DNA from 2 places in the Rossellomorea sp. GCM10028870 genome. Region 2 is predicted to be linked to the other one. Evidence: a T-box and tRNA genes for the amino acid it is inferred to sense, from the RefSeq annotation. Region 2 holds a T-box; the other holds one or more tRNA genes.
The links. A T-box is a leader RNA that pairs with one kind of tRNA and senses whether it is charged. The one in region 2 lies ahead of ACFQWC_RS01215 (valine--tRNA ligase), so its partner is inferred to be a tRNA-Val.
Positions count from the first base shown of each region.

Region 1: it encodes a tRNA-Val, which carries the amino acid that the T-box ahead of ACFQWC_RS01215 (valine--tRNA ligase) is inferred to sense. The anticodon was not compared.

Region 1 covers NZ_JBHTGN010000001.1:1,774,820-1,778,397, forward strand. Annotated here, with positions in the region: gene ACFQWC_RS09110 (3-hydroxyacyl-CoA dehydrogenase) at 1-439, opposite strand, end outside; gene ACFQWC_RS09115 (hypothetical protein) at 623-748, shown strand; gene ACFQWC_RS09120 (cold-shock protein) at 911-1,111, opposite strand; gene ACFQWC_RS09125 (hypothetical protein) at 1,453-1,626, shown strand; tRNA gene ACFQWC_RS09130 (tRNA-Val) at 1,857-1,928, opposite strand; gene ACFQWC_RS09135 (TRAP transporter permease) at 2,357-3,578, opposite strand, start outside.
Region 2 covers NZ_JBHTGN010000001.1:239,595-243,172, forward strand. Annotated here, with positions in the region: gene spoVID (stage VI sporulation protein D) at 1-328, shown strand, start outside; gene ysxE (spore coat protein YsxE) at 467-1,495, shown strand; gene ACFQWC_RS01210 (hypothetical protein) at 1,532-1,720, opposite strand; T-box leader at 1,884-2,110, shown strand; gene ACFQWC_RS01215 (valine--tRNA ligase) at 2,180-3,578, shown strand, end outside.

The DNA of each region.
Region 1 (3,578 bases), 1.5 Mb from region 2:
CTGTATTGACGATAACTCCTCTTTCCCCATGCTCGTTTGGAGTATTTCCCATCATCCTCTCTGCAGCCAAACGAATCACATTGAACGTACCAATTAAGTTAATCTCAATTACCTTGGAAAAGCGATCAAGAGAGTGAATCCCTTTTCTTCCAACCACTTTCCCTGGTGGAGCAATCCCTGCACAATTCACTACTGTATTAAAACCGCCAAAAGCCTTTATCGACCCTTTCAAGGCTTTTAACACCTGATCTTCCTTTGTAACGTCTGTTTTATAAAATCCAATGGATTCTCCATACTCCTCTTTCAAGGCAGTTGCTCTCTCTTCATTGAGATCCAGTATATACGCCTTACCACCTTCCTCAATGATCCTTCTTACTGTAGCTTCCCCCAGTCCGGATGCACCACCTGTCACTAAGGCGACTATTTCTTTCATTTCCACTATCAATCCCTCCACTCATGTAAAGCATATATTATAATTTTAGCGTTGTATGGAGAAAAAAGATATAATGTTTTTAAAATTCTGTCTACTCAAAACCCCTTCCCTTACTTACCAAGGATAACGAAATATCACTTGTAAAGAATAAGAATGAAACAACCATTAACAATTTAGGAGGAAACAACGATGACTAATAAAAATGATAATCGTGAACGAAAAAATAAATACCCAAACAACAAAAAAAGCGATACTGAATTCTCGAAAGAACTCAATATTCGCAGTGAAATGACAAAGAAAGATTTAGGAAAATAAATAGCAGGAAATGTGAAGGAAGCTGTTTTTACAAGTGTCCGGTTTCATTGGGGCATACCCGACTGACGTGCATCGGTTCTTTTATTTAGCCCGGGTCATTTAAATATCTCCATAAAAAAACAGACTCACGAATGAGTCTGTTTTTGGAGTTGTAAAGTTAGATTATGCTTTACGTACGTTAGCTGCTTGTGGTCCACGAGCACCTTGTTCTACGTCGAAAGATACTTCTTGACCTTCGTCAAGAGATTTGAAACCTTCACCTTGGATCGCTGAGAAGTGTACGAATACGTCGTCTCCACCTTCTACTTCGATGAATCCGAAACCTTTTTCTGCGTTAAACCATTTTACTTTACCATTTTCCATGTTTGTTGCCTCCTAAAGTGCGTTACACACAATGTATTACTATTCTTGCGATATCAGGTGAAAACCAAATCTTGTTCTTCCCTCGTATACCGGACAAAAATAATTCTTCTATAGAATAACAGTAATGAAACAAATAAGCAAGTTCTTCAAGGAGAAGTTTTGAAAGTCAGACCTCTTGAGACAAACTTCCCCCATCAAAGGGTTTCTTGGTATGACTAATGAATACTGCCCTTATGCCCTTTAAAGCGCTAACAATATTTTTATCAAGATTTATCACTAATGGGAGTCTAAAATGAAGGGTAACCTGTGGTATAATAAGAGAATATGAAAGGGAGTGCCCAATGAAATCCACAAAAAATCGGTTTAGTAATGGCGCAATGGTTACGATAAAGGAAACTGGCGAAACAGTGACAATATTGAAATGGCAATACGTTAAAAACATGAAGCGATACTCATATATCGTAAAAGAACATCCCGGCACGTTTTATTTTGAGGAAGAATTAGAAGTCAATTAAAAGAATTGATCATATCATAATATGATTTTGGCAAGGACTCTTACGTGAATTCCAACAGAGTCCTTTTTACTTGCCTCTTTTCACAATATGTGTGGTAGTTGATTTCCGCTGCAGGAAGCTCGCTTTCCTCGGCGCTGACCTTTAACTCTGAGAGTTCTTTATAAAAGACTGATCTACATATAAAAGAAGAAAGCCTGCACCTTAAATAAGGTGCAGGCTTTCTTTATGTATGACCTGTGAGGGATTCGAACCCACGACCCCTTCCCTGTCAAGGAAGTGCTCTCCCACTGAGCTAACAAGTCGCAATGGAAGGTATATATTAAATTATAGTCATAATGGGAAAAATGTCAATCATTTTTTTGTTCTATACATTTTTCTTCTGGGAATCCATGTATAGAAGAACATTCGTTCGTATATACTATGAGTATACTTCCAGGAGAGGAGTTCAAAAATGTATACGGTATTACATCGCTCATTCATGGACCAACGCCCCATTGAAATAATCTATATGAATCCTGAGTCCATTTGTACGAAAAGAAAAATCATAGTAAAAAAAATCGATGGGGACATTATTCTGGCCTATTGCTTTTTACGAGAAGCGTTTCGCCGATTCAGACTACATGATATTTTGGCCGCTTATCCCCTTCTTTGTTATGAGAAACGAACTATATCCTAGTTGGTAACTAAAATACAAGAGGCTGACCCTATAAAGGGCCAGCCTCACGTTTGTTTATGCTGTTGCTTTCGTTGGTGTTTTGTCTTCCCTTTTAATGAAGAATTGTAAAGCCAACATTACACCGAACAGGATTAATCCTAAGATATCTGTCATGCCCTCTGGATAGATCAGCATTAATCCAGCTGCTACACAAAGAAAACGTTCTATAATATACACTCTTCGGTACCAATATCCAATCATACCTGCACCAATGGCCATCATTCCCGTAATGGCGGTAAATACAACCCATAATAATTCAGGGATTGTTGTATCAATCATAAGCAACTCAGGAGACAGTACGAACATATACGGAATGATAAAGGCGGCAATCGCTAATTTGGCAGAATTGACCCCGGTCCGTATCGGCTCCCCTCCTGATACCCCTGCGGCGGCAAATGCTGCAAGAGCCACTGGTGGCGTGATATCTGCGATGATACCAAAGTAAAAGACAAATAAATGAGCCGCTAACTCAGGTGCACCTAACAGGATGATCGCAGGTGCCGCGATTGTGGACGTGATTACATAGTTGGCCGTTGTTGGTGATCCCATTCCCAACACAATCGATGCAATCATCGTAAACACCAATGTCAGGATTAATTTACCTTCTGTTGAATTTGTTAAGTCTGCAGCAAGGTCAACCAAACCATTCGCAAGTGTAAGGCCTAATCCGGTTTTCGTCACTACCCCGACAATCATCCCTGCAGCAGCAGTCGCTACAGCTACGGAAAGAGCAGTCCGAGCACCATCTACTAGTGCGTCGACTGCATCTTTAAAGCCAATCCTTGTCTCTTTTCGAATCGCACTAATCACGATTGTAGCAACAATTGACCAAAGTGCTGCACGCATAACACTCATACCACTGACTAATAAAATAATGACCGTAAGAATCGGCATTAATAAGTAGATTTTCTTTAAAACTTCTTTACGATTCGGCATTTCTTCGTCTGAAAGTCCCCGAAGACCGATGCGCTTCGCTTCAAAATGAGTCATAATCCAAATTCCTGTGAAATACAAAAGAGCAGGAATGGTGGCAGCCTTTGCAATATCCCAGTAAGAGATACCACCGATGAATTCAACCATTAGGAATGCTGCAGCTCCCATGATTGGGGGCATTAACTGGCCACCCGTTGATGCTGCTGCCTCTACTCCACCTGCAAACTCTTTACGATAGCCAAGCTTTTTCATCATTGGAATCGTAAAGGAACCAGATGTTACAACGTTCGCAACGGAACTTCCG
Region 2 (3,578 bases):
AGCCGAAGAAGAAGAGTCCTCCTCATCAGCTGTAGAAGCGGAGATGGAAGAAAGCGGGGAAGAACCGGAAGAAAAGAAAAAGACAAAAGGTAAAAAGAAATATGAAAGCATTTCATTAACCGATTTCTTTGCAAGAAAAGATGAGGAGAAGGGCGCAACATTACGGGTATGCATTGTTCAAGAGGGTGAGACCCTGGACTATATTGCAGAAAAGTATGATTTGACCATTCCGCAGCTATTAAGGGTCAATCAACTTGAAGCCAATCAAGACGTCTATGTAGGGCAGGTTCTTTATATCCCGAAAAGCGAGTATGTCTTCAAAGGGTAGAGGAATATGGGTAAAGTCGTTCCCGCTTAAGACATTAGAATAGCGTAATGGACATATAGAGGAAAGAATGGGGCTGACACCAAATTCATTGGAGTTAGTCCGTTTTTTTTAGAAAAGTAATCTTAGAAGGTGAGAGGAATGGTACAAACGCTTGATGGATTAAAGCATGTCTTACAACCTTATGGCGTAGAACCCCATTTTGTTGAGAGCTACGGGAAGATTTCCAAAGTGTTTTCCAATAAAGGCACTCTGGCTGTTAAGCAGATCCCGGCCCAGACTGGAGTTGACTTTGTCCGGAATGTGCAACTATTGTTTCAAAGGGGATATAACCGCATTGTTCCGATCTACCCGACTTTGGATGGGCGTTATGCGGTGTGGAATGAAGGGGAGTTATACTATGTGATGCCCTGGCTGTTGAACCTGGAAAGGGAAGATCAATTTGAAAAGCATCAGAAAATGTTCCGGGAATTGGCAAGATTGCATACTCTTTCGTCTCAAGAAGTAAAGATTGATAAAGAAGAGAGAGAATCTCATTACGAGCAGTTGACATCCAGGTGGGATAAAGAACAACAGTTTCTCGATGAGTATGTTGAGGCATGTGAAAAAACAACGTATATGTCTCCTTTTCAATTGCATTTCTGCATGTATTACAAGGATGCCACTCAAGCGTTGAAATTTTCACGCAAGATGCTTGATGAGTGGTATGAAGAGACGAAGGAGCTGGAAAAGGTTAGGACCGTCATCACCCACGGAAAGGTTTCGACGGAGCACTTTCTATTCGATGAAAGAGGGTTGGGGTATTTCCATAACTTTGAGAACTCAAGGATGGCTTCTCCATTTCATGATCTCTTGCCGTTTTTGTCGAGAACGTTGAAAACCTATCCTAAGTATTACGAGGAATGTGTCGAGTGGCTTACCACTTATTTTCTGCATTTTACTGTACGTAATGAAGAGCGGCTCCTGTTCATGAGTTATTTAGCTTATCCAAGCTCTGTCATTGCAGTGGTGGAAAAGTATTTTCATACACCGAAGGATAAGCGGAATGAACGTAAATCCCTCAAAAAATTGCAACGACACTACTGGCTGCTGAAAAATACAGAATACGTTGTCATGCGTTTAGATGAAATGGAAAAAAAGAAACAGGAGCAGGCGGCTGAAGCAGAATAAAAAAAGGACTGGCGAAGTCCACATCTCGTCAGTCCATTAAATCCAATCGAAATAAATGGCAAGGCCTATACCGATAAACAGAGTTAAAAGAAGGACATCAAAAGTGGTTGGGAGCAAAATGGTCCGGACCCCTTGAAAGATCGTAAAGGGGATGATGAATTGCTTACATATTAATCGGGCGTTTCCCATCCATTTCTGCATGGTATATTGATTGATTTTTTTCATATTCTTCCACTCACTCTCCTGGGTATATTCACTACTTTATCTTATGAATACAGGATAGAATGGTGCCTGAGTAGGCGAAATGAATATTTTTATTAAAAATTGGCGATAATGATTGACGAAAGTTTATCTTTTCCTATACTATAATTAGTAAATAAATAATGCCTTAAAAGCAATGAACAGGAAGAGTACATTGACCCTTACTTTCAGAGAGGAAAATCGTTTGGTGAGAGATTTTCTACGTTAAGACAATGGAAGGTCGCCTGGAGAGCTGTTTCTATGAATTTCAGTAGTAGAAGCCGGTTAAAAGCCGTTATAATCGTCGAGAGTTCAGGAGGTTTATTTCTCCTGAGAAAAAAGGTGGTACCGCGAATGGAATCCTTCGTCCTTTTCATAGGACGGGGGATTTTTTTATTTTTTTAGAAAAGTGTACTTATTCGCACTAATATAGGAGGAAAACAAATGGAAACTCAAGATCAGCAATTAGCAATGCCGACGAAATATGATCCGAATGCCATTGAGCAGGGACGCTACAAATGGTGGCTCGAAGGGAAGTACTTCGAAGCGACAAACGATAAGGAGAAAGAGCCTTACACCATCGTCATCCCTCCGCCGAACGTAACGGGGAAACTTCATCTTGGTCATGCTTGGGACACAACCCTGCAAGATATCCTGACCAGAATGAAGCGAATGCAGGGTTACGATGTATTATGGCTGCCAGGTATGGACCATGCAGGAATTGCCACACAAGCGAAAGTGGATGAAAAACTTCGTAATCAGGGTATTTCACGCTATGACTTGGGCCGTGAAAAGTTCGTAGAAGAAACGTGGAAGTGGAAAGAAGAATATGCCGAGCATATCCGTCAGCAATGGTCTAAAGTTGGATTAGGCTTAGATTATAGCCGAGAACGTTTCACGTTGGATGAAGGTTTATCGGAAGCTGTACAAAAGGTATTTGTCGACCTTTATTATAAAGGCCTGATTTACCGTGGTGAATACATCATCAACTGGGACCCGGCAACGAAAACCGCCCTTTCAGACATTGAGGTTATTCATCAGGATGTACAAGGCGCATTCTATCATATGAAATATCCGTTGGCTGATGGAAGTGGTCATATTGAAATTGCCACAACCCGCCCTGAAACCATGCTTGGTGATACGGCAGTTGCAGTACACCCGGAAGATGATCGCTACAAGCATTTAATCGGTAAAACAGTTACCCTTCCAATCGTGGGACGTGAAATTCCGATTGTAGGAGATGATTACGTTGATATGGAATTTGGTTCCGGAGCAGTGAAAATTACGCCTGCACACGATCCGAATGACTTCGAAATCGGTAATCGTCACAATTTAGAACGTATTCTTGTAATGAATGAAGATGGAACCATGAATGAAAAGGCGGATAAATACCAAGGGATGGATCGATTCCAATGTCGTAAGGAAATCGTGAAAGACCTTCAAGAAGCCGGCGTTCTGTTCAAGATTGAAGAGCATATGCATTCAGTTGGCCACTCAGAAAGAAGTGGAGCAGTCGTTGAGCCATATCTTTCTACTCAATGGTTCGTTAAAATGGATCCTCTGGCAGAAGAAGCGGTAAAACTTCAGCAGGATGAAAACAAGGTCAACTTTGTACCTGATCGCTTTGAAACGTCATACCTGCGCTGGATGGAAAACACGCGTGACTGGTGTATTTCCCGTCAGCTTTGGTGGGGACACCGCATCCCTGCCTGGTATCATAAAGAAACGGGCGAAATCTATGTAAACAATGAAGCACCGGAAGATATTGAAAACTGGACACAGGAAGAGGATGTACTGGATACATGGTTCAGTTCTGCTCTATGGCCGTTTTCAACAATGGGCT